3 regions of the Paenibacillus sp. 05T425 genome follow, and region 2 is predicted to be linked to each of the others. Evidence: riboswitches for the same ligand, from Rfam matches in the RefSeq annotation. Region 2 holds a riboswitch; each other region holds the start of a gene.
What was found. Region 2 has a riboswitch for cyclic di-GMP ahead of AC1DF0_RS07380 (pyridoxal phosphate-dependent decarboxylase family protein). Riboswitches for the same ligand answer to the same signal wherever they lie in the genome.
Positions count from the first base shown of each region.

Region 1: it holds a riboswitch for cyclic di-GMP, as region 2 does, so the genes downstream of both, AC1DF0_RS21050 (choice-of-anchor A family protein) here and AC1DF0_RS07380 (pyridoxal phosphate-dependent decarboxylase family protein) in region 2, are expected to answer to the same signal.
Region 3: it holds a riboswitch for cyclic di-GMP, as region 2 does, so the genes downstream of both, AC1DF0_RS05480 (glycosyl hydrolase family 28-related protein) here and AC1DF0_RS07380 (pyridoxal phosphate-dependent decarboxylase family protein) in region 2, are expected to answer to the same signal.

Region 1 covers NZ_JBFTLA010000009.1:107,499-118,339, reverse strand. Annotated here, with positions in the region: gene infC (translation initiation factor IF-3) at 1-440, shown strand, start outside; gene AC1DF0_RS21080 (ABC transporter ATP-binding protein) at 963-2,696, shown strand; gene AC1DF0_RS21075 (cation:proton antiporter) at 3,695-4,936, opposite strand; gene AC1DF0_RS21070 (cation:proton antiporter regulatory subunit) at 4,939-5,430, opposite strand; gene AC1DF0_RS21065 (hypothetical protein) at 5,479-5,850, opposite strand; gene AC1DF0_RS21060 (cupin domain-containing protein) at 6,079-6,540, shown strand; gene AC1DF0_RS21055 (HD-GYP domain-containing protein) at 6,606-8,129, opposite strand; cyclic di-GMP riboswitch class I at 8,350-8,437, shown strand; gene AC1DF0_RS21050 (choice-of-anchor A family protein) at 8,492-10,285, shown strand; gene AC1DF0_RS21045 (5'-nucleotidase C-terminal domain-containing protein) at 10,368-10,841, opposite strand, start outside.
Region 2 covers NZ_JBFTLA010000003.1:120,878-131,718, forward strand. Annotated here, with positions in the region: gene AC1DF0_RS07350 (glycoside hydrolase family 43 protein) at 1-1,411, shown strand, start outside; gene dapA (4-hydroxy-tetrahydrodipicolinate synthase) at 1,653-2,555, opposite strand; gene AC1DF0_RS07360 (sigma-70 family RNA polymerase sigma factor) at 2,737-3,753, shown strand; gene AC1DF0_RS07365 (diguanylate cyclase domain-containing protein) at 3,796-4,686, opposite strand; gene AC1DF0_RS07370 (endo-1,4-beta-xylanase) at 4,886-5,914, shown strand; gene AC1DF0_RS07375 (SGNH/GDSL hydrolase family protein) at 5,995-7,173, opposite strand; cyclic di-GMP riboswitch class I at 7,460-7,546, shown strand; gene AC1DF0_RS07380 (pyridoxal phosphate-dependent decarboxylase family protein) at 7,641-9,329, shown strand; gene AC1DF0_RS07385 (methyl-accepting chemotaxis protein) at 9,310-10,841, shown strand, end outside.
Region 3 covers NZ_JBFTLA010000002.1:365,379-376,219, forward strand. Annotated here, with positions in the region: gene AC1DF0_RS05450 (ABC transporter ATP-binding protein) at 1-344, shown strand, start outside; gene AC1DF0_RS05455 (amidohydrolase family protein) at 379-1,602, shown strand; gene AC1DF0_RS05460 (SRPBCC family protein) at 1,841-2,275, shown strand; gene AC1DF0_RS05465 (ArsR/SmtB family transcription factor) at 2,277-2,600, shown strand; gene AC1DF0_RS05470 (hypothetical protein) at 2,801-3,727, shown strand; gene AC1DF0_RS05475 (NAD-dependent epimerase/dehydratase family protein) at 3,809-5,188, opposite strand; cyclic di-GMP riboswitch class I at 5,506-5,590, shown strand; cyclic di-GMP riboswitch class I at 5,684-5,768, shown strand; gene AC1DF0_RS05480 (glycosyl hydrolase family 28-related protein) at 5,849-7,234, shown strand; gene AC1DF0_RS05485 (polysaccharide deacetylase family protein) at 7,473-8,501, shown strand; gene AC1DF0_RS05490 (YveK family protein) at 8,523-9,143, shown strand; gene AC1DF0_RS05495 (Gfo/Idh/MocA family protein) at 9,192-10,205, shown strand; gene AC1DF0_RS05500 (nucleotide sugar dehydrogenase) at 10,225-10,841, shown strand, end outside.

The DNA of each region.
Region 1 (10,841 bases), on a different contig from region 2:
GACTGGACGGGGAGAATCTCGGCGTTATGTCGAGAGATGAGGCGCTGGCTCTCGCTCGCGAGCTTAAAGTCGATCTTGTGTGCACGTCGCTTATGAGCAGTCCGCCGCCCTGCAAGCTCGTCGGTAGAGGGCAAGCGAAGCAGCAGCAGAGCAAGGATGCCCGGGCGGAGCGCGTGAAGGAGCAGCCTGCCAAGGTGAAGGAGCTCCGTTTGACGCCGCATATCGAAGAGCATGATTACGATACGAAGCTGCGCCAAGCGGAGAAGATGTTGCAAGCAGGCAATGCCGTACAGCTAGTCGTTCGTATACAAGGCAAAGAGGGCGCGCAGGCGAAAGCGCTGCTGGAGCGTCTTGTAGCGGATTTGAAGACATCGGGCAAGAAGCAGTCAGGCATTCAAACCAGCGGCAAGCAAGCGCAGGTACAACTGCTCCCTGTATAGGGATACGAAATACACGATGCATACGAATCGAGAGTGAGGAGACTCATTGTTATATGAGGCAAAACTCATTGTTTAGAGCAGATTGGTGCAGTTGTACTGAATTAGTGAGTCAAACCTCATCCTTCGTGAAGTTAGGTTCATGGGGAGTGAGGTTTGGCTCACTATTTTGTTATGCAGACATGAAATGATGCCGAAGATATGAGGTTAGCTTCATACTTAATGAGCTTAACCTCATTATGGATGGGCAGCGGTAACTTATGTGAGTGTAGGGGATAATAAGGGGAGCGTGAAGCTTAGTAGGATGAGTGAAGCCGGAAGTAAATAGGTTGACAGTATTGGAATCATTTAATATCATTTTTTAAAATATAGGAAGTATAAGTTTCACTCTTATCCTTATGCCTATATTTCACCGCGAAACGAATGCTGCACGCTGCCAGAGGACGCCGTTAGCCGTTTACGCTTGTGAAAATCATTATCAATTACATAAGCGATTATGCTTATTCGACAGAAAAGGAGTTTCCGATGCTTCGTAAATTTTTTGCCTATTATAAGCCGTATAAGAAGCTCTTCTTCATCGACTTCTTTTGTGCGGTGCTGCTGGCTGTCCTTGAGCTTATTTTTCCGCTTGCGGTCAGCTATGTCATCAACACGCTTTTGCCCGACGAGAATTGGGGTCTCATCGTAACGGCTTGCGCGGTGCTGCTCGTTGTATATGCGATTAATACGCTGCTCTCTTATGTGGTTACCTACTGGGGGCATATGCTTGGTATCAACATCGAGACGGATATGAGGAAGCAGCTGTTCGACCATATTCAGAAGCTTAGCTTCCGTTTCTTCGACAATACGAAGACGGGTCATTTGATTTCTCGGATGACGAACGACTTGTTCGAGATTGGCGAGGTTGCGCATCATGGTCCGGAGGACATGTTCATTGCCGCTATGACGCTCATTGGCGCGTTCGGTATTATGCTCTTCATTAATCCAGAGCTCGCTGTCATTACGTTTATCATCGTACCGATCATTATATGGCTCGTGCTGCTGTTCAACGGCAAGATGACGAAAGCTGCGAATCGACTGTTCTCGGATATGGCCGACTTCAACGCGCGGGTCGAGGATACGGTCGGCGGCATTCGCGTCGTACAGGCGTTCTCGAACGAGAAGCATGAGAGAAAGTTGTTCAAAGTGAACAACTTGCGCTTCCGCGAGGCGAAGCTGATCTCGTACAAAATCATCGGCATGAACTCCTCCATCACGTATATGCTTATGCGTCTAGTTTCCGTATTCGTCTTGATCGCGGGAACATGGTATGTGTTGAAGGGCAGTCTGAATTATGGCGACTTTGTTGCGTTCGTTCTGTTGACGAATATTTTCTTCAAACCGATCGAGAAGATCAATGCCGTTATCGAGAGCTATCCAAAAGGTATCGCCGGTTTCAAGCGCTACACGGAGCTGATGGAGACCGAACCTGATATTGCGGATAAGGCTAATGCGGTTGAAGTGGATGGGCTGCAGGGAGATATCGTCTACCGTAACGTATCGTTTGGTTACGAAGGCGTAGCGAAGGTGCTGGAGCATATCGATCTTACGATTCGGGCCGGCGAGACGGTTGCTTTCGTTGGTCCGTCTGGCGCAGGCAAGACGACGCTTTGCAGCTTGCTGCCGAGGTTCTATGAGATCGATGGAGGCAGCATTTCCGTCGATGGGTACGACATTCAGGATATTAAGCTGGAATCGCTGCGCAAGCAGATCGGGATTGTGCAGCAGGATGTATTCCTGTTCGCGGGAACGATACGCGAGAACATCGCTTACGGCAAGCTCGGCGCATCGGATGAGCTGATCATGGAAGCGGCGCGGCGCGCGAAGCTGGAAGAGTTCATTCATTCGCAGAAGGATGGACTGGATACGGTTGTCGGGGAGCGCGGCGTGAAGCTGTCCGGCGGACAGAAGCAGCGTCTCGCCATTGCGCGGATGTTTTTGAAAAATCCGCCAATCCTCATTCTTGACGAAGCGACGTCAGCACTAGATACCGAGACGGAAGCAGCTATTCAGCAGTCGCTGGCTGAGCTGTCCGTCGGCCGCACGACGCTCGTTATCGCTCATCGATTGGCAACAATCAAGAATGCGGATCGTATCGTCGTCGTCACCGAGGACGGCATCACCGAGCAAGGCCGTCACGACGAACTCGTGGAAGCGGGCGGCATCTACAGCCGCCTCCACAAAGCGCAGTTCGGCGGTGCAAGCGTAGGCGCCAGGTAACGATATAAAAGGCAGTTTCGACGGGGCATAGACCACGTCGGAACTGCCTATTTTTGATTGTGAGTATACGGCGGAGTAACTGAGCGGAATAGAGCTAGAAAACAGCGCTATTCAAAAAATCGGGGTGTGTTAGGGGCAGATAGAGATAGAAAGTATCTCTATCTGCAAGGGAGAGCGGCGAATGTGAGCATACGGCGGGTCTGCTGAGCAGATAGAGCTAATAAACAGCTCTATTCAACAAACCGTGGTGTGTTGGTTACAGATAGAGATAGAAAGTAACTCTATTGCTAAGGGAAGGCGGCCAATATGAGCATACGGTGGGCAACTGAGCGGAATAGAGCTAATAAATAGCTCTATTCAACAAACCGTGGTGTGTTGGTTACAGATAGAGATAGAATGTATCTCTATCGCTAAGGGAAAGCGGCGAATGTGAGCATACGGCGGGTCAGCTGAGCAGAATAGGGCTAGAAAACAGCTCTATTCAACAAATTGTGGTGTGTTAGAGGCAGATAGAGATAGAAAGTATCTCTATCGGCAAGGGAGAGCGGCGAATGTGAGCATACGGCGGGGCTATTGAGCGGAATAGAGCTAGAAAACAGCTCTATTCAACAAACCGGGGTGTGTTAGAGGCAGATAGAGATAGAAAGTATCTCTATCGGCAAGGGATTGCGGCGAATGTGAGCATACGGCGGGTCAGCTGAGCGGAATAGAGCTAGAAACAGCTCTATTCAACAAATCGAGGTGTGTTAGGGGCAGATAGAGATAGAAAGTATCTCTATCTGTAAGGGAGAGTGGCGAAATTGAGCATACGGCGGGTCAGCTGAGCGGAATAGAGCTAGAAAACAGCTCTATTCAACAAATCGGGGTGTGTTAGGGGCAGATAGAGATAGAAAGTATCTCTATCGCTAAGGGAAGGTAGCGAATGTGAGCATACTACACAAGCACAAAGAAGAGGCGGGCGCGGCAGTCATCTTGACCTGTCGCGCCTGCCTCTTTAGTTACCCTTTGCCGCCTTGCGGGGCAGGCGGGTCGGGCTCTTTCACGAGCTTCCGCTTCTCCCAGCGGAATATCATGTTCAGCCCTTTATAGATGAGCTTAGACTCCTTCGTGAGCAGCGGGCCTAATATGGCTAGGATCAGCACATATAGCGCAGCGAACGGCTGCAGCAGCTCCATCAAGCCGCCGGCTTTGCCCAGATTAGCCATAATGATCGAGAACTCGCCGCGCGACACAATCGTTAGTCCGATGTTGGACGATGCCTTAGGCGACAGTCCAGCGCTCTTGCCTGCGAACATGCCTGCAACGAAGTTGCCGAGCAGCGTAATGCCGACAGCGCCGAGCGACAGCCATACCGCACCGCCGAGTGCGAGCGGGTCGATCGTGAGACCGAAGCTGAAGAAGAACAAAGCGCCGAAGAAGTCGCGGAACGGCAAAATCATATGCTCGATCCGTTTCATATGCGTCGTCTCCGCTAATACTAACCCGACGAGCAACGCGCCGATCGCTTCTGCGACATGAATCGTCTCGGAGAAACCGGCGACAAGGAACAAGAAGCCGAAGACGAGCAATAGGAATAATTCGTTGGAGCGAATATTGAACAGCTTGTTAAGCAGCGGGGCAGCCTTCCTGCCAATAATGAGGAATAACAACATGAATCCAAGCGCATAAGAGGCCGAGAGCAACACACCGCCAAGCGACGAAGAGTCGCTGAGCACAAGACCCGACAATACGGATATATACACCGCGAGGAAAATATCCTCGAACATAATGATCCCGAGAATCATCTCTGTCTCCGGGTTCGCCGTCCGTTTTAAGTCGACGAGCACCTTTGCTACGATTGCGCTGGATGAGATGGTCGTTATACCTGCAATGACCATCGTTTCCTCGATAGGAAAGTCGTTAACCCATCCGAACAATAAGCCGAGTGAAAAGTTGATTAAAATATAGATCGTTCCGCCAACCGCGATCGCTTTGCCAGACTTCATGAGTCGACCAACCGAGAACTCGAGACCTAGATAAAATAACAGGAAGAGCACGCCGAGGCGCCCCATGAATTCAATTAATTCAGCGCTGTGAATGAATCTGAAGTCTAGTATGCCGAAGTGAGGCGCATGAGGGCCGACAGCCATACCGATCAATATATAAAAAGGAATAACCGAAAAACGAATTTTTGAAGCTAACAGCCCGACCAAGGCGATGAGTATAACGGCGAGACCGATCTCCAGCACCATGTGGTCCATAATTAACGACTCCCGTTTTGGAGCATGAGCTTAAGCTGTTTAAGGTTCTGCCGTTCACCAGCCACAATAAGGGTCGAGTCTGCTTTGAAAACATAGTCGGGACCTGGATTAATATGCTTAGCTTCTTTTTCGACGGCAGCAATAATCGTTGCGCCGGTCGTTTGGCGAATATCCGCCTCGCCGATCGTTTTGCCGATGCAAGCGGCGTTTGGCTCGATTTTGTACCATTCGATCGTTAGATCATCCAGCGCTACTTCAATCGTCTCGAGCGCCTTCGGCTTGTAAGTCATTCCGCCGATAATAGCGGCAATCTGACGAGCTTCTTCATCCTCAAGCGTTACCATGGAGATGCTGTCATCCGGATCCTCATAGTCAAAATGGTACATTTCACGTCGGCCGTCATCATGAATGATAATGACGAACTTATCGCCTCCGCGCGTAATAATCTGGTATTTGCGTCCGATTCCAGGCAAATCAGATTCTCTAATATTCATTGGGTTTGCCTCCTCATTTTTTTGTAGTTTGTACCAAAAAAATGGGTTCTAACCAATGTAGACCGATGTATATTTAATAGGCTTAAGCAGTAAACGCTTCAATCGCTGCAGGATGGTCAGACTTAAGGGGGATAAATAAGCGGGCCGTCCAAATAAGACGGCAAGTGATACCTTATAAGCCGCGGGCTTGCGGCGAATAGGCTGAAGCAGCTTGCTTGGGGAGCGCCCGTTCAGAGCAGCGCAGGTCGTTGCGCGGGCAACAGGATTGAACCGGCTGGAGCCGGCCGTCAACTCGAAGTTGTTGCCTGCTTGGTAAGCAAACAGTGCAGTGAGCAGCAGTGGCAAAATAATAAGCAGGTTAAAGAACCGGTTGCGAAACGCGGGTCTTTGGTTGTGCTTCATGCTTATCGTCAATCTCATCTGCTCACCTCCTGCGGCTATATTTATAAGTATATCTTATAAATGATTAAAATCATAGACAATTCCATTTTTTTGTTGGTCGAATAGGTGAACAATTCAAGGCTTATAACCGTGGGATCAATTAGCAACGATTTTTTTGCTATTAATCAGCGAACCGGCATTTCCGATATGATAGAATGAATGAAAGTTTTCAATAGAATAGAGCATAACAGAGAGAGGTTGATTGGGATGGGAGCAACAGTGAAGGAGCTGTCGCCGCTTGTGCATGCGCTTGATCTTAAGCCGCATGTCGAAGGCGGATGGTACAAGGAAATTTGGAAAGCTAATTTTGAAATTCCGCAGCAGGTGCTCGGCGCTCCGTATTCGGGACCGCGTTTTGCCGCATCGTCGATTTATTTCTTGCTGCATCCTGAGGAGTTCTCGGACTGGCATACGGTTTACTCCGACGAAGTATGGTTCTGGCATTCGGGAAGCCCGTTGCTGCTCACGCTTGGCGGAACAGAAGCTGACCCGCATACCCGTAAGGAAATTATTGTGGGCCCGGACATTTCCGCAGGACATCAACCACAGGCGCTTGTGCCGGCTAACGAATGGCAGATGGCGAGAGCGCTCGGCGACGAGCCGGTACTCGTATCTTGCGTCGTTGCGCCAGGCTTCCACTATGATGATTTCCGTCTGATCAAAAAATAGGCTCGCTCCAATAAATAAGAGCTTCGCGCGTGGCATAATGCCCGGTCGCGAAGCTCTTATTTTTATTATTCGTTTTGCCGCAGCGAATTAATGAACAGCTCGATTAAGGCGGGATCCCACTGTGTTCCCTTGCCTTCCTCCAGAATCGCTAGGGCGTGCTCGCGAGTCATTCCTTTACGGTACGGCCGATCCGATGTCATCGCATCGAAAGCGTCGGCAATGGCAATAACTCGGCCAAGCAGAGGAATGTGCTCTCCTGCGAGCCCGTCGGGATAACCGCGTCCGTCATAGCGCTCATGATGGGAGCGTACGCCCGGAAGCAGATCGGCCATCGCGTCCGCAGGCTCAATCTGCTTCAATATATTTTCGCCCAGTCCCGGGTGTGCCTTAATCTGATTAAACTCCTCGTCCGTTAGCTTGCCATCCTTCAACAGCACCGAGTCACGAATGCCGATTTTGCCGATGTCATGAAGCAGAGCCGACTTGCGCAGCAGTTCAATGTCGGTTTGCGGCCAGCCAGCCTGCTCGCCGATCGCGACGGAATATTCGGCAACGCGTTCCGAATGACCCGCGGTATAGGTGTCGCGCGCGTCAAGCGCGGCAGCAAGCGTGAAGAAGTAGCTTTGGTGAAGCTGCTTATTACGCTCATCCCTCTCCTGCAGACCTTCGATCATATGGTTGAAGCCTGCGACCAGCTTCGAAAATTCATCGGAATGAATATCTTCCGCGCGGGTGTCGTAATGGCCGTTCTGCACGGCAATCATCGCAGCTTGGAGCTTGTGGATCGGATCCTCAATATTGCGAGATAGGAGCGAGGCGCCGAACAAGGAGAAGAAGACGCCGATAACAAGAATGATACCGGCCCATTGCCAATAGGCGGAGGTGCCCCCGCCGTCCAGTCCTTCAAGCCTGATCTGAGCCGCAAGACTATGCAAGAGCAGTGGAAGCGTACCGATTAAAAAAGCGCTTAGCAGAAACTTCGTGCGAATCGAAGCAAATACTTGGCCGCCGAGGGTCAGATCCTGCCCATAGAGTGCTACATGTTTGTTGCGCATATAGGTGACAACAGGTCGAATAGCCCGTGCGGTCAMGAAAAATTCAATCATGGCATGCATACTGGCAACGAGCAGCGCGCCAACGGAAGCAAGTCCGATATAATAATAAGGGAACGAGAGCCATTCCATTTGGATGAAAATATAGCTCATTGCAATAGCCGGCACCGATATGCCGAGCAGATGAGGTCCGAAAGTCCGCTTCAGCGACAGTACCGGAAAGCGGTGCGTTTGTATATAAGCTTTGCGAAGCTGCTCCGCTGTTGGCTGATCGGACAGGAAAGCGACTTGAATCGGCTTTGCATGCCGATAGAATACGAACAGCTCGCAGGCAAGCATAATGAGCAAAGAAGCGAATAAGATGACGCCGAGCACGAAGCCTTCGCCTTGGGGCAGCTTAAGCGTGGAGAAAATGATGATGCCCCCGACTCCGAGCACGGCGACGGTCGATCCAAATACATAGTTGTAGACGAGCTGGAGGAGGAAAGCACGATATACGCTTGCGGGAGTTTGTTGGTGCGGATCTAGTTGCTTCAATGGGATCATTCCTCTTTTCACAGCTTCATGATATAGTTCCTATTACCTATATTAACAATCGGCATATGGAGAGCGGAATTGAAGTTCATTTCCATGTACATACATGGGTATATTTTACATAGGGTTAGATAATTTAGCGGATTGCGGTTGCGACCAAAATTAGCTAAAATAGGTATAGTTCCTTTTTGATAGAGTCATAGATTACGAACGAATTGTTCGATTATGCCAATAGCAAACCATTTGAAAGAGTGGGACGCAAAGTCTGGAGTCTACAGCGCCTAAGGCGCTATGATCGTCCGACCGCCATGAATCTCGTATTCGTGTGCGGTCTTTTTTATTTTTTTTGATAGGGAGGGTATATCATGAGAAAAGCATTTCGTAAGAGCGCATCACTAGTCGTGACTGGGGTCATCGTCTTCGGCATTCTATGCAACGCTTTTGTATTTGGAGCAGGCGGAGGCAACAGCTCTGTGCTCGGTACGGCAGGCAGTTACAACGTGTTCATGCTCGGTGACTTTAAGCTGTATTACGAGCAAGTCGAAGGTGGACTGGCGGCCGGAGGAGATATTGATATAACCGGATTTGGCGTCAATCGAGCGAATGCATCGGGAGACATTGGCTTAGTGGCGGGCGGAGAACTGAAGTTCACGAATGGTCAAATTGATTATGGCGATGCCTACTACGGAACGCTTCATTCAACATCGGCCTTCACGCTCGTAAGAGGCAATAAGCATCAAGGGGCACCTATCGATTTTGAAGCAGAAGCTGAATATTTGTTGAATTTGTCCGCTGAGCTGGCAGCTTTGCCGACCAACGGCACAACAAGCAAAGATCAATACAATTCGAATAAAACGACTTTAAAGGGAACAGACCCTCAGCTCAATGTATTTACAGTAGGGTATGATCTGAATGAGGTATGGCTGGACGTTCCAAATGGCTCGACAGTGATTATTAACGTTACGGGTGCGACTCGATCAATGGGGTGGCAAGGTTATTTTGGCTTTGACGGTAAAGACCGCCAATCTAAAATATTGTTTAACTTCCCGGATGCTACGGCGCTGACGCTCGGCTATAGCGGGGTAAAAGGCAGTCTACTAGCCCCGCAGGCTGATATTACGGCAACGAGCGGCAATATCGACGGCATATTAGTAGGAGCTTCGCTCACGAAAGGCAGAATTCAGCCGCATTGGGTACCTTTCGAGGGGGAGATACCGCTAGCGACGCCAACGCCTAGCCCGTCGGCGACGCCTTCTCCGACACCAACGCCGACAGCGACACCGTCGGAGACACCGACAGCGACACCGTCGGAGACACCGACAGCAACACCGATAGCAACACCGACACCGACAGTAACACCGTCGGAGACACCGACACCAACGCCGACAGCAACACCGTCGGAGACACCGACAGCAACACCGACGGCAACACCGACACCGACAGTGACACCGTCGGAGACACCGACACCAACGCCGACAGCAACACCGTCGGAAACGCCGACACCAACGCCGACAGCAACACCGTCGGAGACGCCGACACCAACGCCGTCAGCGACACCGTCGGAGACGCCGACGGCAACACCGTCGGAGACACCGACAGCAACACCAACGGCAACACCGTCGGAGACGCCGACACCAACGCCGACAGCGACACCGTCGGAGACACCGACAGCGACGCCGACGGCAACACCGACACCGACGGCAACTCCATCGGAGACGCCGACAGCAACACCGACGGCAATGCCGACAGCGACACCAACGGCGACGCCAACGTCGACACCAGTCGTAACGCCATCACCGGCGCCGACGCCGATGCCGACGGGAACTCCGATACCGGAGGCAACGGTTACTCCTGAGCCTACAGTGTCACCTGATCCAACGCCGACGCCTTCCGATGAAGTGATTATTGATGAAGAAGAAGTGCCGGGAGGCTCACCGGATGAAGGCGGAGCGCCTGAAGATGGCGAGGAGCAAACTACGGATGACGAAGAAGTAACGGTAGACGATGAAGAAATAGGCTTAGGGACACCGGAAGATGGTTCAGTGGATGTTGATACATTGCCTAAGACAGGCGATAGCAGCACCATGCCGTTCTACATGGCTGGATTGGTAATCGTAATGCTAGGATTTCTGATCCGCTTTTCTGCACAGAAGAAATAAGAGCAACGACTAATAATTAAAGGGCTGTTCCTTAAGCGGTTATCCGCTCGTGGAACAGCCCTTTGCATTTGTATAAGCTACATTATGAAGGCAATATGATCTTTTGACCCGGGAAGATGAGGTCTGCATTCGTTAACTTATTAAGATCGCGAAGCACCTGCCATGTCGTTCCGTATTTCTTAGCAATCGCCCATAGCGTATCGCCTTTTACAACGATGTAGGCCGAGGCTGCAGGCTCGGGTTTTGGTTCAGGCTTAGGTTCTGGTTTCGGTTCAGGTTGCTCGGGCTCGGGCTTCGGCTCGGGTTCAGGGGAAGGAGTGGCGGGTTTCACTCCTTCCTTAATGCGTCCCTCAATGGTTGGATTTGCTTTGCCAAGCTTCTGAATATAAGCGATGAGCGCTTCATCCAGCGCGCCGTACATGCCGGCTTGCGGATACTTGCCGAACATGGTGTACTCATCGCCGCCCGCAGCTATGAAGTCATTCGTGGCAAGGGTGTATGTCGCGGCTTCATCCAATGGTTTGCCGCCGATTGTGACGGAATGAACGCGCTCCCC
Region 2 (10,841 bases):
ATATTTCCCTGGCGTACCTTTATTCCACAGCAAGGATCTGGTGAATTGGACGCAGCTTGGCCATGTTCTAACAAGGCCGGAGCAGCTTGATCTGAGCCGTGCGCCCAGCTCCGGCGGCGTATTCGCGCCGACGATCCGCGAGCATAACGGCAGATTCTACATGGTGACGACGAATGTTACCGCTGGCGGCAACTTCTTCGTGCATACGGATGATCCGCGCGGACAATGGTCGGACCCGATTTTCGTAGATCATCCCGGTATCGATCCAGAACTATTCTTCGATGAGGATGGAACGGTCTATTTCACATCTTCATCCAATCAAGGCATTTATCAAAGCAAGATTGACGTAAAGACTGGCCGGAGGCTGTCCGAACCAACATTCCTATGGACGGGAACAGGCGGCCAGTATCCCGAAGCGCCGCATATTTATCGTATCGGCAATTGGTACTATCTTATGATTGCCGAAGGCGGCACCGAGTACGGCCATATGGAAACGATCGCGAGAAGCGAGCGGCCAGACGGGCCTTATGAAAGCTGTCCGCATAATCCGATTTTGACCCATCGGAGCTTGCTAAAGTCCATTCATGCTACGGGGCATGCGGATCTTGTCCAGACGCCCGAAGGAGATTGGTGGGCCGTATTTCTAGGCATTCGGCCGCATGGTTATCCGAACAAACATCATCTAGGCAGAGAGACGTTCCTTGCGCCTGTTACATGGACAAAGGACGGCTGGCCGATTATCGGCGAAAACGGGACGGTAAGCGAGACGATGCCGGCAGGCAATCTTCCGCTGCAGCCAGCAGCTGTTGTGCCGGTTCGCGAGCATTTCGAGTCTTCGAGCCTTGCTCCATGCTGGAACTTTATGCGTTCGCCTAATCCGGATAATTGGTCGCTGGGCGAGAAGGAAAGCTGTTTGACACTGCGGGGCAACGAGACGACGCTGAATGAAATCGGAGCGCCTGCCTTCGTCGCTAGAAGACAGCAGCACTTTGTTTGCAGCGTGTCTGCGCATATGGAATTTGCTCCACAGCGCGACGGCGAGGAAGCCGGCATTACGGCATACATGAATGACCGTTTCCATTACGAAATTGCCGTGACGAGAATTGCCGGCGTCCGCAAAGTTATTTTCCGGAGAAAGTTGGGCAGCCTCCAGGCAATCGAAAGCGAAGCTCCTTGGTCTTCCGATTCGATCGTGCTGCATCTGAAAGCGACTCGGGGGCAATACGAATTCGGTTTTTCCTATGGTGATGGAGCGCCTTTCTGGTTCGGCTGTGGCGAAACGTCCCTGCTATCGACAGAAGTGGCGGGCGGATTTACGGGCGTGCTTTTCGCCTTGTACGCAACAGGTAACGGTAAGAAATCGGAAGCGCCGGCGCACTTTGACTGGTTCGATTACGAAGCGGTTGAATAATATCGTTTATTACGTGCTCGACAGCCAGACCGCAATTCCAAGCGAATTGCGGTTTTTTCTTTGCAGGGGTACTAGGCTCGCGTAACGGCATTTTGTTGAACTAAATAGGACGATTACCGAAAAGAGAGTGAATAGCGACATTTTGTCAAACTACACGCCCTTTTTTTGACCATAAAGCGAAAAACGCCTCGTTAACGTTCCTAAATCAAACTAAATCAGCGTATACGGTGTAATTCCCATTTTAGTTGCCCGAAATGCCGTTATAGCTGCTGTTCTCCAGCACATTAGTAAGCAAATCGACTTCTTCTGGGGTCAATGGAGTAAGAGGCTCACGGCAAGCAGGCTTGATGAGCCCCTGTTCTGCGAACAAATGACGAATGACTCTTACCCATCCGATCTGTCCCAGTTTCTCCAATACCGGTTGAAGCCGTTTCAGCTCCGTATCGGCAAGCTCATGTTGCCCTTCTCTTAAGCGAGTTACGATGGCGTTCATCTCGTTCGGATATAAATTTCCGGCAACGCTCGTGAGGCCGTCATATCCTTTCTTAAAATAGTCGACAAACGTCAGGTCTATGCCGGAGAACAGCTGGAGCTTGTCGCCAAGCATGGCGCGTATGCGCTGAGCCTGGCTTAAATCGCCGGTTTCTTTAAGCGCGATAATTTGCGGGAATTGGTCGACTAGTCTAAACAGCGTGTCCGGTTCGAGGTTAAAACCAGTACGAATAGGATTGTTGTACAGCATAATCGGCAGCGAGGTCGCGGAACATACGGACTCTACATACAATGCAGCTTCCCTCTGATTCGGACGTACATACGGCGGGAAACCGAGCATAATGGCGTCGATGCCTGCTTGTTCAGCCTCCACTGCGAGCTTTACAGCATCGCGGGTTCGTACGGCTGCTACGCCGGCATAGAGCGGTAAGTTGCTGCGGGCAGCGCCCTTGACGGTCCGATAGAGATGAATTCTTTCCTCCACCGATAATGAATGCTGTTCGCCGGTCGATCCGCTTAAGAGCAAAGCCGGTACATGATTCGCCTCATAATATTCAAGCATGCCCACAACGCCGTTCTCATCTATGCGTTCATCCTCGTCAAATGGCGTTATCATGGCAACGCTGTATGGCAGAATGGTTTTCAAATCCATAGTTAGTCACTCCTTTGCTACTATTCATACTTGCTTTCGAATTCGTTGTCAATCTATTGCTTTCTATAACCGCTCCATATTTTTGTATAATAGAAGAAGAGTAGAAAAAAATTTTTGAGATCGCGACGGTTTTTTCAATGAACTCCCGTCTTATATATAGATCGATTTGAGGAGGAGCAACTTGTCTGTTACGGATGCAGAGTTGGTGGGCAGGGCGTGCAAAGGCGATAACGAGGCATTCAGCGATTTAATCGGCAGATATGCGAATGCGGTGTACGGGACAGCGTACGGTAAGCTAGGCGATTTCCATAGGGCGCAAGATATTGCGCAGGAAGTGTTCGTCAAAGCTTTCAAAAAATTGTCCAGCATTAAAGAACCCGATAAGCTGGGCAGTTGGTTGTATGCGGTTACGAATAGGGAGTGCTTGGACTGGTTGAGGTCGAGCAAAAACGAGTCCGTATACGACCCGGCACATAACGAGAATATGCCGCAACATGAAATGCATGAAACTGCCGAAGATACATGGCTGAGGAAAGAGCTTCGAAACGAGGTATGGCAAGCGCTTAGCAACCTGACTGAAGCTAACCGTACGGTCACGATTCTCTACTACATCGATGACTATAAGATCAGGGAAATCAGCGATTTCCTCGGTCTGTCCGTTGAAGCGGTAGAGAGCAGACTTCGTCGATCGAGAACGTTATTAAAGAAGGAGATGCTCAGCATGGTTAACGAAAATCTGAATCAGAATAAGCTGAACGAGGAGTTCAAGAAGAAGGTGTTTCAGGACGAAAGAATGCCCGAAACACAATTTCGCCGCGTGGCGATGGGCGAGAGCGATTTTGACGATATCGACATGTACAAAACGAAGTTTGTTAACATTAATTTAGAAGGCGCTAGCTTCGATAATATCAATATGAGCAAAACGTTATTCCACGATATCAACATGCATCAGGCCAAATTCATTGAAGTAGGTTTGTGGGATATCGAGATCGGAAACTGCGCAATGGGCGGGGCTTACTTTCACGATATCGGGCTGAAGGGCAAGAGCAATACGTTCGAGAACTGTGAATTAACCGGAACATCCTTTACAAACTGCAATCTTTCCAACGTGGAAATTAAAGACTGCGACATATCGGGACTTAAGATTAATGGGATATCCATTCAGGATTTATTAGAGAACTATACGAATAACAAATAAGAACGAAGGCCCTCTTCTAACAGGAAGGGGGCCTCGCAATTTCTAAAGCTTGCACGATTCGATAGCGATCGAGTTTGGTCCTTCTTTCCGCGCTTCATTAATGGTTTCAATAGAGTCTTCGATGACCTTACGAATCTCCGCAATCGATCTGACAGAGCCGACTAATGCGCCGATATAACAACCCATTTGCTTCGGACAACCGATGCTATTGAAATCAAAGGCTATCATATCATCGACTATGGACTGCGCGACACGAGTGATCGCTTGGTGATTTGCGATTGCGAATACGATGAATTCATCGCCATCAGCACGGCCGATAGCGGCCTGAGTTATGCCGGCACGGACATTGGCTTCAATGATTTGATAACAAGAGGCAATGACGTTGTCCCCTACCTCGAAGCCGTAATCGTCGTTCACCTGCTTGAAGTGGCTGATATCAAAGCGAAAGACGGAGAGGCTATCGTCAGACGAACATGAGGCTGTGATGCCGGCGGCTGCCTCCAGAAACATCTCCATATTGGGAATGTTTTTTTTGATTTCATGGGCTGCAGACTGCTCGATATGCAATAAATCTATTTTTTTATCCATATCAAACCCTTCTTTCTCGATTATAGTGATAAGCCGATCAATTGCGATTTTCTTCTGAATGTGTTCATTAAGCAGCGATGAGATTTCGATCCGCTTACGAATCAATTGATGAACGATGATGCTACTATCTACAGGTCCGTTTATCAATTCTTTGATTTCAGTAAGGGAGAAGTCTAGATTTTTGAGAATGACGATCCAATTCAATAAATGGGATTGGCTCGGATCGTAGGAACGATATCCCGTTTCAGCATCGATCGCCGACGGCTTCAGCAGACCGATCTCGTCATAGTGACGCAGCATTTTAGCAGTAACGTTGTTTTGTACGGCGAATTCACCAATTTTCAATCGATGACACCCTTTCATAAAGAACTCCGGCCGGAATTGCTTAACCTAACGATAAACCCTCCCCCTATGGGAAAGTCAATCTATTATTTTCCAAAAGCGTTTCCTATACTTCGACGGGTTGTTTGCAGCGCATGCAAGGTCTAAACTATACGCGAGCAACGATAATAACCGATGGATCGAACGAGGGGAGCAATCATTCATGAATCAATCCACATCAGCACAAACACCGAAGCTGCACGAAGTGTTCGATCAGCAGTTTCGAATCGGCGCAGCCGTTAATCCGAAGACGCTTGTCTCGCAGCGCGAGCTGCTGGCGCTGCATTTCAATAGCGTAACGGCAGAGAATGAAATGAAGTTCGAACGGCTGCACCCGGCCGAGGAGCGGTATACGTTCGAGGAAGCGGACCGATTAATGGAGTTTGCGAAAACGAACGGTATGGCAGTAAGAGGGCATACGCTCGTATGGCACAACCAAACGTCCGATTGGGTGTTTGATAACGGTGCGGGCGGCTTAGTTGATCGCGATACACTGCTTGCACGAATGAAAGCGCATATCGAAACGGTAGTTGGGCGTTATAAGGGACAAATCTATGCATGGGACGTTGTGAATGAAGCAGTGTCTGACAGTGGAGATGAGCACCTTCGTCCGTCCAAGTGGCTGGACATTATCGGCGATGATTTTATTGCCAAAGCGTTCGAGTACGCACATGCGGCTGATCCTGACGCGTTACTCTTTTATAACGATTATAACGAGTCAGTGCCAGCTAAGAGAGAAAAAATTTACGCGCTGGTCAAGTCGCTTAAGGAAAAAGGCGTGCCGATCCACGGCGTTGGCCTTCAGGCGCACTGGAACCTGACGCATCCGACGCTGGACGATATTCGTGCAGCTATCGAACGATATGCGTCGCTAGGACTGCAGCTGCATATTACGGAAATGGACTTATCGGTATTTGCCTTCGAAGACAGACGCACGGATCTTACCACTCCTACGGCTGAGATGATGCAGTTACAGGAGGAAAGGTACGGTGATATGTTCCAGTTGTTCCGGGAATATAGCGATGTACTGACAAGCGTTACGTTCTGGGGAGCCGCTGATGACTATACGTGGCTGGATGGATTCCCGGTTAGGGGTCGTAAGAATTGGCCGTTGCTGTTCGACACGAAGCATCAGCCAAAGGGCTCGTACTACAAAGTGATTAGCCAAACGGCGGAAGCGCTTGAAGGCTAATAGCTAGTGAGACGGTAAACAGTGAAAGACGGCCGCCATCCCTATATTAGGGAAAGGAGGCCGTCTTTCGTTTCCCCGCGTTAGGATACGAAGCCAAAGCCGAGGATCGTAAACCTTTTGCACGCGTGATTGGGCGACATCTCGATTTCCACCGTGTGCTCACGCGATTCTTGCTCCGTATACAAGATGACTACATGGCAATGGGTCCATTTGATTGCCTGTGGGTCGACGACTTTCACAATCTCGCCGTCAACGTAAATGTTAGCGCTGCCGTAATCGTCGCTTCCTGAATCTTTGTAGACCAAGAGGAGACTTTTGCTGCGAATCGTCATCGTAAAGTTGTGGTTACTCGAATCTGCCGTATGCATCCAATTGTTAGGGAATTGAGGCGTGCCGTACGGATGGTCGTCCATCTCCGCCATTTGAAGTTCGGTATCGATTGCGTCGAAGCCTCCTTCCGATATATTGGCTATGCTAGAGCCGTTGGCCCGATCCAACAAACGGACATGGACGAAGTCATTACCGATTACCGGCGGCTTGTCGATCACAATATGTTCATGATCCATGGCGGAACGGTCGGTTTCGGCGAACAGCCAGCCTAGACAATCGGCCATGATTGTATGACCTGCATTGGTCGGATGGTAGATGTCGCTGAAAAATTGCTCTTTGGTAATGATGTTCCCCTCGTCTTTGGTTATCTGAAATTGGTCCACCACCGCATCTTTTATGCTTACCATGGGAAGCTCATAATGATAACCAACGGGCGCAAGCCGATCTTGCAAATTCCAGTCGCTTTCGAACACACTGAACAATAGGATGACGGCTGGAGCGTTGTCAGCAGTCAGTGCTTTTAATACCAGGCTTTCGTAACAGCTCCCTTCCGTTTCGTCGTCGGCGTCATTGACTGCAAATTCCACAATGACGATATCAGGGCGTACGGCTCCATCTCTCAGAACATCCCTCTGATAACGAATCATCCCCAGCTCGGAGGGCGTGCCGCCGAGTCCAGCTTTGACGAAACGAATAGAATCGCCGCCGTCCTTTCCGAACATCGACTTGAAGGTGGAATATGACCGATGAGCATAGCAGTCGGTATGGAGCGGATTGGCTCCCGCGCCGTGAGTAATGGAGCCGCCAATGTAGGCAATCGTAATCTCTTCGCCTCTTTTCGCTTTTTCGATAGCGGTTTTTAATCTCCTGTTGTTTCCTTTGTTTAATAGCGATTTGGCAATTAAATCGTTGTATGTTTCGTCTGTCATAGATAATCTCCTCTCTTTTAAATATGATCTTAAAACGAATGGGAGGATAAGAAAACCTGCTGAATCATAGCTGTATCGGGGTTGAACAGATTGGCAGTAGCAGGAATATTGCACCAAATATAATCGGTCGACAATATCGAACAAAGGAAGATTGTGACAAAATGATGATTTCTTAAAAAAATTAACGAAATCTCTATTTCAAATCTATTGATCTCTGAAATGTAAAATAGTAGAATGTTCCTATTCGCTGTAAATGTTTACTAATTGTATCGATGAACTTTCCTAAAATCACATAATGCAAATCCGTCGAAAGACGAGAGACGCAAAGCTATAGGGACTACTTCTCAAAAAGAAATGTCAGCCAGTTGCAAAAGATTTAGCAGAGGCATGTCTATGGTCGTCCATAGGCATGCCTCTTTGCTTACAACAAAAAAGAGAGAATAACGAAATAGGAGAGAGTGGAGACAATGAGCGAGCAAGAGATGAATATCCGGACCTTATTTCCAAGCGACGACGGCAACGAGCGACAACGAGACGATCTTATAGCACTATTCAGGCAAATCGTAGAAGGGGTCGATGCTTTAAAGGATCCCGATTCCGTTAATTTAAAAGGAACGAAAGATAGAGGAGCTACTTTCTATCAGGATTTAACGAAGAACAGCCGCATTCCCGTTAGCGGAAGCACGCAAAATGAAGTGAACGGCGAGCTGCTCAAGCTTCTGCACGGTCATCCCTACCATACGAAATACTTTTTGACTAATATTTTGCCCATGGCCAGTATTCCGGGCATCATGGGAATGCTCACCGCTTTTATGGTGAATGGCAATAACTTGTGGGACGTATACGGACCTGCCGGAGCGGAGGCCGAAGTCAGAGTCGTTGCCATGATGTCGGCGCTGATTGGTTATGACCCTACGGCAAGCGGCGGATATACGACTTGGGGCGGGCAAGGGGCCATCTTTACGGGACTTCGACTAGCCATTAATAAATATGACGCCAAAGCTGCAAAAGCAGGCGTACCTGACAACTTGTTTGCCTTCTGCTCGGAAGCGGCTCATTACAGCCTGTTCAAATCGATGGAAGCAACGGGTCTGGGCAGCAATAACCTGATCAAAATCCGTACGCGAGAAGACAGCTCCATGGATGTTCGGGATCTCGAAGAGAAAGTGGAGAGCGTTATTTTAAGCGGAGGCGTCCCTGTGTACATTGTGGCAACGACAGCGACGACGGATGCGATGGGCATCGATAATGTCGAGGAAATCTTGGCTGTGTCAGAGGAACTAGCGACAAAGCATGGCATTCAAAGGCCGCATATCCACGCGGATTCAGCGCTGGGCGGATTTTTTGCCTTCTTTAACGATTACGACTTTGAAGGAAATCTACATAAATTCGATACTGAAACACTATCTGCGCTTCAAGCGATAAGGGAGAGAATGAAGCATTTGGGATTGGCGGATTCGTTGTGCTTTGACTTCCAGAAGCTCGGTCAAACGCCGTACTCCACGAGCTTATTCCTTGTGAAGCGGGCATCCGATCTCAAGCTGCTTGATTTGGAGCCGGATGAAACGCCGTATGTTGGACATCGGGGTTATGGGGATTATCATACGAGCTATACGCTGGAATGCTCTAGAATGGGCAGCTCGATCAGTATTTTAAGCGCGCTAACGGCTTTCGGCATCGAAGGTTATCAGAAGCTGCTCGCCCAATTCGTCGAAGTCAATATAGCGTTCAGGAAGACGTTGGCTGCCGAAGTTCCCGAAGCCGTCATCGTCAATCCGCTAAATCCGGGCATTATCACGCTGTTCCGTTTGTATGCAGATCGTAAAAACGGCTATCACGCGGAATACGAGGGGCTCCGCAGCTATGCGGAGATTGAGCGCGAAAATAAGCTGAACGAGCTATTGTTCGAAATATTGGGCAGAGACCGCGGAAAAATGTTTTTCGGAGATACGAAGAAGCATCTCTACGTGCCAACCGCGGACCGGGCGGGTCAAATTGCGCTGTATGCGGCTAAGTTATTCGTCATCTCTCCGTACACGCAAACTTCCGATGTCGGTGCAATCGTTCACTATTTGAAACAAAAAATCGCTGAAACGTATGCCGCTTTTGATCGGCTATCCACGAAGGAGAACAACCATGAAGAAATCTATTCTTAAATTGAATTGGTTCAGAGAACATCTTGCTGTCAAAATCTCGGTCAGCATCCTGCTGCTGCAGGTCGTGACATGCGTAGCCTTTGCTCTGTCCGGCTATATGACGCAGAGCAACCTCTCGGAGAAGCTTCTGGAGCAATTCGATAAGCGGCTCGCGACGGATATTCAAATCGCGTCGAACACGCTCGCAGCCATTCCGGGAAGCGATATTCAACTGACAGGGGCGGACGATCCGAACTACGCGATAATCAAGACGGAGCTCGAGAAGCTCCAGACCGTTCATAGCTTGGAGAACATTTATATTTTATCCAATACCCAGGATGAAGAACGGATTCTGATTTTGTCGGGCGTCCCTGACGACTTCGGAACCGCTTATCCGTTTACTGATGAAATGAGGGAAGCCATTGCTTCCAAGAAAACGATGTTCAGTCCGATTTACGACGATGAATACGGCACGCATAAATCTATCTTCGTGCCGCTGACCGATAAATCCGGCACCGTGTACGGCATCTTGGGCATCGATCTCGATGCTTCCGTTGTGCCTGAGACTGCATCCAGCTCGAACTGGATGACCATTATCATTTCCGTCATCGTCTTCGTAGTCGGCAGCGTGATCGCCGTTATTATTAGCCGAATCATTACGAATCCGCTTCGCAAACTGATGATTGCAGCCGAGAAAGTAGCGGCCGGCGATATGAGAAGCCAGTTCTCGATCGACAGCAAGGATGAGATCGGCAAGCTGGGTGCCGCTTTCGGCATCATGATTACGAGCTTAAAAACATTGATCGAGCAGGTCATCGCTTCGTCCGCCCTTATCGGGGATACGAGCAAGCATCTGAAGCAATCCGTGAATGAATCGACGAATAGCGCGCAGCAGGTGGCCGAATCGACGAGCAAAATGACAGAAGGCATTACGGAGATCGTGCAGAGCGTATCCGAAAGCCACTCGAGCATTCATAACATTGATACCGACATCAAAGAAGTATCGGCAGGCATGAAGGAAATTCAAGAAATCGCGTCCGAGGTCCATTCGCAATCGGAGCAGGGGCAAGAGCTTGTCGATCGTACCCTCCAACAAATGGAGACGATCAAGCAGGCGATGCAGCAGTCGCAGCAAGCGGCAGCGGCGCTGGAGACACGTTCCAATGAAATCGGAGAGATTATCGGCATTATAACCGAAATATCGACGCAGACGAATCTGCTTGCGCTTAATGCTTCGATCGAGGCGGCACGGGTCGGCGAGCTCGGAAGAGGCTTCGCGGTCGTTGCCGAGGAAGTCAAGAAGCTGGCAACGCAGTCCGCTCAAGCGGCGCTGTCCGTTAACGAGCTCGTCTCGAGCACGCAATCGAACAGCCATCTGGTTAAGCAAAGCATCGAAGAAGGAACGAAGGCTGTCGAGCTTGGCCATTCTTGGATTAGCGGTACCCACCAAAACTTCAAGCATATATATTCGGGCGTTTCAGAGTTTACCGTCCACACGAACCATATGTCCGGCTCGCTGGAGAAGGTAGAGCA
Region 3 (10,841 bases), on a different contig from region 2:
CGCGCTTGCATGAGCGGCGCCACCAGCTTGCCTTCACGTTAAGCGGCGGCGAGCAGCAGATGCTTGTGCTGTCGCGGGCGATGATCAGCAAGCCGAAGCTGCTGCTTCTCGATGAACCATCGCTTGGCTTAGCGCCGATTATCGTGAACGAAATATTCGCGACTATCGCCGAGCTTAGCCGGGAAGGCGTATCGATCCTGCTCGTGGAGCAAATGGCGCACAAAGCGCTGTCGATAGCGGGAAGAGGGTATGTTATAGATAACGGAACGGTGGCCATGCACGGCCCGGCGGCAGCTTTGCTAGGTGACGAACGCATGATCAAGGTTTATTTGGGCGTACATTAAAGGAACTTATTATAGTCGCGAAAGGTGATGCAGCATGAAACGAACAACAATTAACCGCATTCGCATTGGCGAAGACCTATATAATATGACGATTGATCGAGAGCTGGGCGTTATCACAAGCTTGGAGAAAAATATCGGCGGGAAGATGACTGGCGGAACTGGCGAAGCCGGAGGGGAAGAAGCGCTGGATGCGGGTGGGTTGCTATACTTGCCTGCCATGAGCGATATGCACATCCATCTCGATAAGCATTTTCTCGGCGAACCGTGGAAGCCGCTGCAGCCGTTCGTGACGCTGCCTGGACAGCTTGCTTTCGAGAAAGCGATGATCAAGACGATGCCGACGACTGCCGCGGATCGGGCAAGGCGACTCATCGACCTGCTGCTGAGTCATGGCACGACGAAGATTCGGACGCATGTCGATGTCGATCCGGTGATCGGCATCTCCCATCTGGAGCATGTGCTGGCGGTGAGGGAGGAGTACCGGGGCGTGATGGAGATCGAGATCGTCGCATTTCCGCAGCAGGGGCTGCTGCGCTCCGATTCCGTTAAGGTCATGAAGGCAGCGCTGCGCGCCGGAGCCGAATATGTCGGCGGTGTCGACCCGGCAGGGCTGGACCGTCAAGTCGACTTCAGCCTCGAGACGATGTTCGAGCTGAGCTCGGAATTTGGCGCCGGCGTCGATCTTCATCTTCACGACCCCGGGCATCTCGGCTTGTACACGATCAGCCGCTTCGGCGACTTGACGGTTCAAGCGGGCAAAGGCGGACGTACGGCTGTTAGCCATGCGTATTGCCTAGGCCAAGTGACCGAGGCAGAATCGCGGGATCTGGCACAGAAGCTTGCGGCGGACGACGTCGCCATTATTACGAGCGTGCCGATTGATCGGCCGATGCCGCGCGTCGATCAGTTAATCGCCGAAGGTGTGCGCGTTCACGTCGGCTGCGACAATATTCTAGATGCATGGAGCCCGTTCGGCAATGGCGATCTGCTTGCAAGGGGCTCGAGGCTGGCCGAGAAGCTCGGCTGGATCGTCGACGAGGATCTGCTGCGGACGTATCCGCTCATCTCGTCGGGCTCGCTCGTGCCGAAGGCGGGGGATCCTGCCAGCTTTATGCTCGTGGACGCCATGAATCCGAAGCATGCGATTGCTCTTGCACCGCCTCGCGAAGCGGTGTTCTCCGCCGGCAAGCTGGTTGGCGGCAGGTGGAAGGAAGCGGCTGAACGTTTCGTTGCACCGGCTGCTTTGACCAGCTTATAATGTTACTCTTCAGAAGCACGGCCAGACATCAGTCAAGTTAGGTGTTTGGCAAGTGCTTTTTTTGTTTGCCTTCTTGGACATAATAGAAGCGCAGAACAAGGGATTATTTTCTATGTTGACATGAAACCAAATGGTTTCATATAATGAGAAGGCATCAGATTAGAAACCATTTGGTTTCATATCAATTGATTCCAGAGTGGACAAGCTCATTAAACATTGAACATTGGAGGTTATACTTATGGGAGACAACATTCATACACAGGACAAGCTGCCGGATATTCGCCAGACGGTCTTGTTGAAAGCGCCAATCGAGAAAGTATGGAAGGCCGTATCTACGGCAGAAGGCATAGCGGCATGGTTCATGCCGCCGAGTGATTTTCAGACGGAGGTCGGCTTCGAGTTTCATTTGAACGCAGGTCCATACGGTCAATCGCCTTGCAAGGTGACGGAGGTGGATCCGCCGAACCGTTTATCGTTTAATTGGGGCAAGGATTGGACGTTGACGTTCGAGTTGGCCGAGCTGCAGGGCGAGACGGAATTCACGCTCATTCACGGTGGGTGGACAGCTGGCATGGCGACCGAGTTCGGCGAACCGCATGACATCGTGCGAGGCAGAATGGAGCAAGGCTGGTCTGGCATTGGGCAGAAGCTCCGCGGCTATGTAGAGGAATAAGATGGCTGAACCGCTGCCGAAGCATGATGTGTTTCAAGCGATAGCCGATCCGACGCGGCGCAAGGTGCTTGAGCTGCTAGGCGATGAGGAACTGCCGCTAAACGCTATCAGCGGCCACTTCGCGATGAGCCGTACGGCCGTGTCGAAGCATCTCCGCGTCTTATCGGACGCCGGACTCGTGAAGGACCGGAAGGTCGGGCGCGAGACGCGCTACCGTCTAGACCCCGATCCGCTTAGAGAGCTGAAGCGCTGGCTGGCGTTTTACGAGCGCTTCTGGGATAACAAGCTCGCCGCGCTCAAGCGTTATGTGGAATTGGATGAATGATCATTGAAACTCGAATTGCCGAATGAACGTAAAGAAACGTTATTGAAGCCAAATGGCAAGAAACACCAACCGACTTCTTATAAGACGGTTGGTGTTTCTTGCAAATTCCGTATCTTATTGACGATCAAAAGGTTGAAAGGTATCATGGTAATAAATGTATCTTATACAATTCAATATAGGAGAAGAGGTAGCTACCACAAATGGACGATCAGCAATTTCTGAACGGTTGGGCCGAATTCAACCGTAAGAAATGGAACTGTGATGCAATAGTTAAAACCTTTAAAGCATCAAATTCAGATGCGTATTGTGATAGTTTAATGTTTCTTAATCATAACAAAAAGCTGTTTTTGCCTCCGCTTAATCCGTATCACCCTACTATTTTTCGCCCAACTCCAACGAATAAAGTACAGAAAATCGGAAGCCAGTGGCATGAGGTCTCAAAAGCATTCATTGAAAGTTTATATGAATACGCAGGGTCAGCCAATTTTTATTTTCCGCCTGAAATTACGGATATTCGCCCTTTTCTATGGCAAGGGTTCATAGCTGATATAAAGTATACATATTATGTGGATTTGCCTTATTCGGTAGAGAACATCAGCCCCTCTCTGCGCAACAAAATGAAAAAGGCCAATTCGTTGGGTTACTATTCTATTCGGACGGACGATATGGAGGCCGTTCACTACTGTTTATCCGGAACCGAAACGAGGAAAGGCTTTACCCATCAATTATCGGTTAAGGATTTATTGCTCGCGCAGCAATTGCTTGGAAGCGACAGGTTTCGCGGCTATGTTTGTTACTCCAATGAAGGTGAGCCTGTTAGCGCAAGCATCACCTTAGTATCCGGTGAACAGAACGCGATTGGATGGATATCCGCTTCCAAGAGCGAACACCTCAGTGATGGCATCGTACAGCAGCTGCAAAACCTTGAGTTTGAGGATCTGGACCAAATCGGGATTAAAACATTCGATTTCTACGGGGCGAATATTGAATCGGTTTCGGCGGCAAAGTCTCATTGGGGTGGGGACTTGCGGGTTTTTTACGGTATCAGACTGCCGGGCTACAAAGAGATTGTTCGGGCTGGTCGCGATTGGCTTGCGTTGAGTACAAAAAAAAGAACGGCCAGATAAACGGAAACAGAGCCCTGCCTGCACCATTGCGAATGGATGCTGACGGGGCTCTTCCGTATTTCTACTATTTAATAAAGAGTGTTAATGCTGAATAAGCTCTAAGTTCGAATAATCTTCTTGGGAGACGACTTGCGCTTCAATATTATGCTTCTTAAGACGATTGACGACGATGATCGCATCTTCGGACGTCGAATTCGACAACAAGATATAGATATCGCCGTTAAACGCAAGGCCGATGAAATCCGACTCGCGAAGCGAATCGTTCACTTGTTTGAGGAGCGCGCTGTCCTGAATGATATCCCTTGAAAGCGAAACGAGGGCGAAGCTTGCATTGTAATTGCGTTTCGCTTGCTCCCTAGAGCGTATAACGGCAAGGAAGACGTCAGGCTTAAGCACAGGCATGCCTTCCAGGTAACGCTCATGCTGGCTGAGGTATAGGCTGCGGATATTCCGGGATAGCGACGAGGCGATCAGTTCGTTATTAATGTTAATGTCGTCGAGCGTCGCGCCCGTGTTATCCGATTTTTTGGTTAGCGGCTTTAAATCGGCGGTGGATTGCGCAAACCATTCATACGTGCGGCGAATCCCCGTTTCGAAGCTGAACTTGGGCGACCAATCCAAAACTTTTTTTAGTCGGTTATTGTCGAGTCTTGAACGATATATATCGCCTGTGCGAGCTTTTTGCTTCTTGATTTCGGGGATCGGCCGAATGCTGCTCAATATGTTGACTAGATCATTGACTGATTGCTCCGTATCGGTGGACAAATTCATGATGCCGCTTTGGTCAGAAAGGCTTGCTTGATAAATAACATCCGCGACATCCTCCACGTATATGAAATCGCGGGTTTGGCTGCCGTCCCCGTAAATCACAAGCTCCTTGCCATCACGGATCCGTTCCATGAAAATGGATACGACTCCGCCTTCTCCAATCGATCCTTGGCGCGGTCCGTATACGTTGCTGAATCGGAAACAAATCGTATCCAATTGGTAAATTTCGTTCCACTTTGTGCAATAGTATTCCCCGAGAAGCTTGTTGATCCCGTATGGCGAGACGGGCTGACAAGGCATATCCTCATTTAGCGGAATCTGATCGTTCATTCCATAGACGGCCGCAGAGGAAGCGAATATGAGCTTCTTGGTTTTATATTTTGCGGCCAACTGCAAAATGTTGGTTAGTCCTAGGATGTTCGATTTTGTATCTGCGTATGGATTTTCCATCGAAGTGACTACATTGATCTGGGCAGCCAAATGCACAACAATGTCAACGTTATGGTTTTCGAAGATGGATTCACAAACGGTGCTCTCCACATCCGCGATGTATGATATATGGCGGAATTTGCAATTCGATATATGACCGGAGGTCATATTATCTATAATAATGACTTCATGTCCTTCGTTGAAAAACCTCTCAGCAACAAAAGAGCCAATAAATCCGTAGCCGCCCGTAATTAATATTTTCACGCTACCACCCCATTTTCCCTTCTGATTTTAGTGAAGAAGTCCGATTGCGGCTCTTTGGAGACCGGCGTTTTGCTATTATGTACGCTGCTAGAGTATTGTTAAAGATTGAGTCTAATAGGTGATAGCAGGGTCTACTTGACTATGATAATTGTTTAGGAAGAGGTTGTAAACAAGTTCTAATTTATGGCTAAACCCCTGTTGAAAATAAGTGTCGAATCTTATTCAAAATTAGGCTATGAATCTATTAAAACCTATTGCTTTATACCTATTAGTCTGGTAATATTTATTTAAATATTAAGTAACTTCATATACTCGATGTGTCGAAAAGGCAAACTGCGTGAAAACGCAGGACGCAAAGCTATAGGGGCTAAATGGGAAACCACACGCCAGCCAGATTCCGAAAACTTTTCAGGTTCTATTTTAGAACTTATGACATGTCATAAGTTCTTTTTCTATTCATCACACCAACATTTTCACTAACTTAATATTTGGAAACAGCGATAACGGCAAACCGCGTGAAAGCGCGGGACGCAAAACTACAGGGGCTAAATGGGAAACCATATGCCAGCCAGTTCCCGAAATGTTTTCAGGATGAAATAGGACAATCCTGAAATCTGGGATTGTCCTATTTATTTCATTCAGGATATGGAGGTAGTGAAAATGGGCATTTTCAGTAAATTAACGAAAAGCATGACCGCGATGGTGCTTGTAACGATTTTGAGCGGCATCGGTTTTTATGGACTATTCATCGAAGAAGCGAACGCTGCTAATATGATAAATGTTAAGACCTACGGAGCAAAGGGAGATGGCAAGACGGACGATACGTCCTCGATCAAAAAAGCGCTGGCAGAAGGCGCTGCGAAGAAAACGACGGTTTACTTCCCGAAAGGAACGTACCTGGTAAACCCGAAAGATCCGCTCGCTGTAAGCAGCAACACGAAAGTGCTCGGTGATGGCGCAACTTCGATCATCAAAGCTAGCACAAAAGATTTCGGCTGGGAATTAATGCGTGTATCGGGTAAGGATATTGAGATCAGCAACATTTCGCTCGACGGCAACAAACTAGTTAACCGTGTACTCGTTGTAAGCGGAGGAAGCGAACGCGTTAATATCAACAATTCGATTGTAGCGAATGCTTCCCACAGCACGAAAACGAGTAGCGATTACTTCTCGGGCGTGCTTTCGGGAATCCTTGTATACGGCAATACGAAAGCAATCACGATCGATAGTAATGAAGTGAAGAATATTGTTGCGCTCAACCCTACTGGTGGAAGCATGATTGCTAGAGGTATTTACGTAACAACGACTTGGGGCAAAAGCGAAGCTGCAGCAGCTAATGTATCGATAACTAATAACTATATTCACCATATCGGTCCTGCTGATGACGGCGATGGCATCTATTATGAAGATCCTAACATGGATGCAGGAAAAGGCACGGACACAAACAGCTTGATCTCGAATAACAAATTCGACAACAATGCCAAACGTGCTATTAAAATTTATGCACAAGGCATTACGGTAACTGGCAACCAAATTACGAATTCGTACCTGCAAAATAATTATTACAGATCGGGCTCGGATAAAGGGCTACTTGCTCCAGACATGTATTCGGCAATTAGCGTATACGGCAGCAACAACACGGTTAAACAAAATACGATTACAGGCTTAGGAAGCTTCTATGCTGCAATCGAGGTTGGCGCAGCGGAAACGGTTAAAAACATCGTTATCAGCAACAACAAAATTACTATGGGTGCAAAAAGCGTTCAAAAAGGCAAAACAGCCATTCGTCTTGGAAATATCAATAACTTCACGATTGACGGAAATGTCATTGAAAATGGAGAAAAAGCAATTTGGACGTGGCAAAACGCGGACAACGGTACGATTACAAATAACAAAATCAAAATGATAACTGGCGGAGGCATTGATTTAACGACATATCTTTCGCAGTTTTCTCAAAAAAATATCGTATGCTCGAACAACACAATCCAAGCTGCACAATTCACGGTTAAGCTCGCAAGCAGCAACTTTAACGTACAAGTTCTATAATAGTTTTGTAAACAACGAGACTTCGACATCTATTGTCGAAGTTTTTTTATTAACTTCTTTCATTATATAGAAGGAGTTATCCGTGAAAGGCACGGAAAATGTCGTTTCATTTTTATTTACTTGACGAGTCTTGAAGATTATAATACGAATATGCTTCAGGTGCAGGCAAACAGTTCTGGACTATGTTGGAAATTTTGTGGAAATAGCAAGTGACCATTGCATAAAGGAATGAGTATTTTTGACTAGACATAAAGGACTATTTGTTATTTCGCTTGATTTTGAATTGTATTGGGGCATACGTGATCTTTATGAACTAGATTGGTATAATAGTACGTTTGCAAAAGAAAGAGAGTTAATTCCTACCGTATTATCGTTATTCGAAAAGTATGGTATTCATGCCACATGGGCGACTGTAGGGCTATTGTTTTTTGAGTCTAAGGAAGAAATGATTAATAGCTTGCCGATAATTAAGCCTAGTTATATAAATCAAAATTTATCTCCTTATTCTTACTTGAAGAGTGAGCAGATCGGCGCAAATGAGTCATTCGATCCCTATCACTTTGCACCTTCGCTTATTCAACGGATTCGAACAACGCCATTTCAGGCGATATCCACACATACCTTTTCACACTATTATTGCAAGGAATCTGGTCAGACCGAGAAGGAATTTGTTGCTGATATTCACGCAAGCATCCAAATCGCCGAAAAACAAGGTATGACATTGGAGAGCATCGTTTTTCCAAGAAACCAAATCAATGATTCCTATTTGCAAGCACTGAATCAATTAGGTATTAAGTCATATCGAGGTAATCCGAAACATTGGATATACAAACATGGCTATAGCACCAATGATTCCCTGCCGTTGAGAGCTCTTCGTTTGCTCGATACGTATATTAATTTGTCCGGCAATCATTGTTATCGAATCGATGAAATAATGACCGAACTTCCCATAAACCTACCAGCCAGCCACTTCTTCCGCTCCTACTCTTCCAAGCTCCGCTGGTTAGAACCGCTTCGTATTAAGAGAATACTTGATGGAATGACCTATGCGGCTAAACACGGCGAAGTGTATCACCTCTGGTGGCATCCCTATAATTTGGCAAGTGATGCCAATGAAAATATGGATGTGCTGAACAGAATACTCGAACATTATCAACATCTGCAACATAAGTACGGGATGACGAGTTTGAATATGGAGGAGCTTTGTAATCAAGTATTAGCTAGTGCAAAGAGAGAGAAACGTTCTTCCTATCAATCGCAGCATTAATCCAAAACATGAGGTGAACGAATGGACATCCAGTTCTTAAAAGAGGCGAGCAAACGGTATTTTATAGTTATTTTATTAGTAATTGCATTATCTGTCGGAGGCGCATTTGCATTAAATACTTTCGTAAAGCCTACCTATCAGGCGAGTGTGAGTGTAGTGGCGAGTATAGCATCTTCAGGAGATGCAGGTATTTATAATGAGTTTTTAGCAAGCCAGCTGTTAACGGGTACGTATAAGGATGCTTTGAAAAGCTACTACATAGCAGGCAAAGTGAAAGAGAAACTCGGCAGCAATCTTACTGCAACGGAACTGCTGGGCAAACTGGAAGTGGAAACGAACGTAGACACGCTTGTTATCAAAATTAAAATAAAAGACGATCACGTAAAAGATGCGGTTGCTATTGCGAATGCATATGGAGAAACGTTTCTATCGGAGTCTAAGTCCATTATCCAGTATGCAAATATAACGATGTTGGACTTGGCAAGTATCGAACAAGCATCTGATCCTGTCAGTCCCAAAAAAGCGTTCAATCTCGCCATCTCCTTGTTTATAGGCGTTTTTGTGGGGCTAAGCATTGCTCTTATGCTGGAAGGGAAACGTCAGGAACGGAGAAGAAAGCGTTCAGAGAACACAAGCATCTAATCGATGATTACAAACGGAATAGAATGAGCGGGCGGGGTGGATTGGAAAATGATTAATTATGCGATTGTTGGCTGCGGCCATATTGCCAATAAACATATAGAAGCAATCGAGAAAACCGAGCAAGCAAGCCTTGTTGCTATCTGCGACACGAATCCCAATAGATTGAACCAGTATATGAACCAGACAGGCGTGGAAGGTTACGTGAACATCGATGAAATGCTGGAGCGACAGTCCAATATCGACGTGGTTTGTATTTGTACGCCTAGCGGTCTACACGCTCCGTTAGCCGTGAAGGCTGCTAAAGCAGGCAAACATCTCATAATCGAAAAACCGTTGGCGCTAACGATCGAGGATGCCGATGCCATTGCCGAAGCCGTGACGGTTTCGGGTGTCAAAGCAGCGGTTGTCCATCCGAATCGCTATCGGCCAGCAATTCAATTACTTAAATCGGCGTTGGAGAAAAACGTATTCGGAAAAATAAGCCATGTAAATGCCACGGTACGCTGGAACAGGGGACAGGCTTACTACGATCAAGCGCCTTGGCGCGGAACGAAAGCAATGGATGGCGGAGTGTTAATGAACCAAGCCGTGCATAATCTGGACTTGCTGCAATGGCTGTTCGGCAGAGTGGTTCAAGTAAAATCTATGGTCGATACGCGAATACGAAACATTGAAGCCGAGGACGTTGCCGTCGCCACGTTGCGTTTCGATAGCGGGGCCCTTGGCGTAGTGGAAGCAGCCACTACGATCTATGACAAGAACCTCGAGGAATCGATCAGTATATTCGGCGAGAACGGTTATGCGGTCATCGGAGGCGTAACCGCCAACTGGATCAAGCAATGGAAGTGCGATTCCATGAGCGATAAAGAGGTAGACTTGCTTAAGCAAAAGGTTGAGGCCGATCCGTACGGCGTATCGGGACATCAGCAAATTATTGAAGATATGGCCGAGGCTATTCGGGATAACCGCGAGCCAGCCGTAACGGTCGAGGACGGAAAAGCCGCGGTGCAGCTAGTTATCGATATTGTTCTTGACGGCAGCACCAGTCTACAAACGAATTAATCAGGAGGCGTCTTATACAATGGAAGCTGTTAAGCTTAACGAGTTAAGCGATAAATTGATAGAAAAGTTGCTCAATAAGTCGGCCGTCATCGGGGTTATCGGTTTAGGATACGTCGGCTTGCCTCTTGCCGTTGAGAAAGCCAAAGCCGGGTACAAAGTCATTGGATTCGATGTACAGCAGAAAAAAATCGATATGGTGAATAGCGGATATAACTATATCGGCGACGTCATTGACGAGGATTTGCGGATTATGGTCAAAAACGGGTCGCTCCGGGCTACATCGGATTATTCCTTTATAAGCGATGTCGATGCCATAGCCATATGCGTGCCTACTCCGCTTGATATTTACCAACAGCCCGACACGAGTTATGTGGAGAACTCGACGAAAGCGATATCCGAATACTTGCATCCGGGGATGCTGGTTGTATTGGAGAGCACGACATATCCGGGTACGACGGAAGAGCTGGTTAAACCGATCTTGGAAGCAACGGGGTTAAAATGCGGCGAAGATTTTTTCCTTGCTTATTCGCCTGAAAGAGTCGATCCCGGCAACAAGTTTTTTAATACCAAAAACACGCCTAAGGTCGTTGGAGGAATTACTCCGGCATGCTCGCAAGTTGCACAGACGCTCTATCG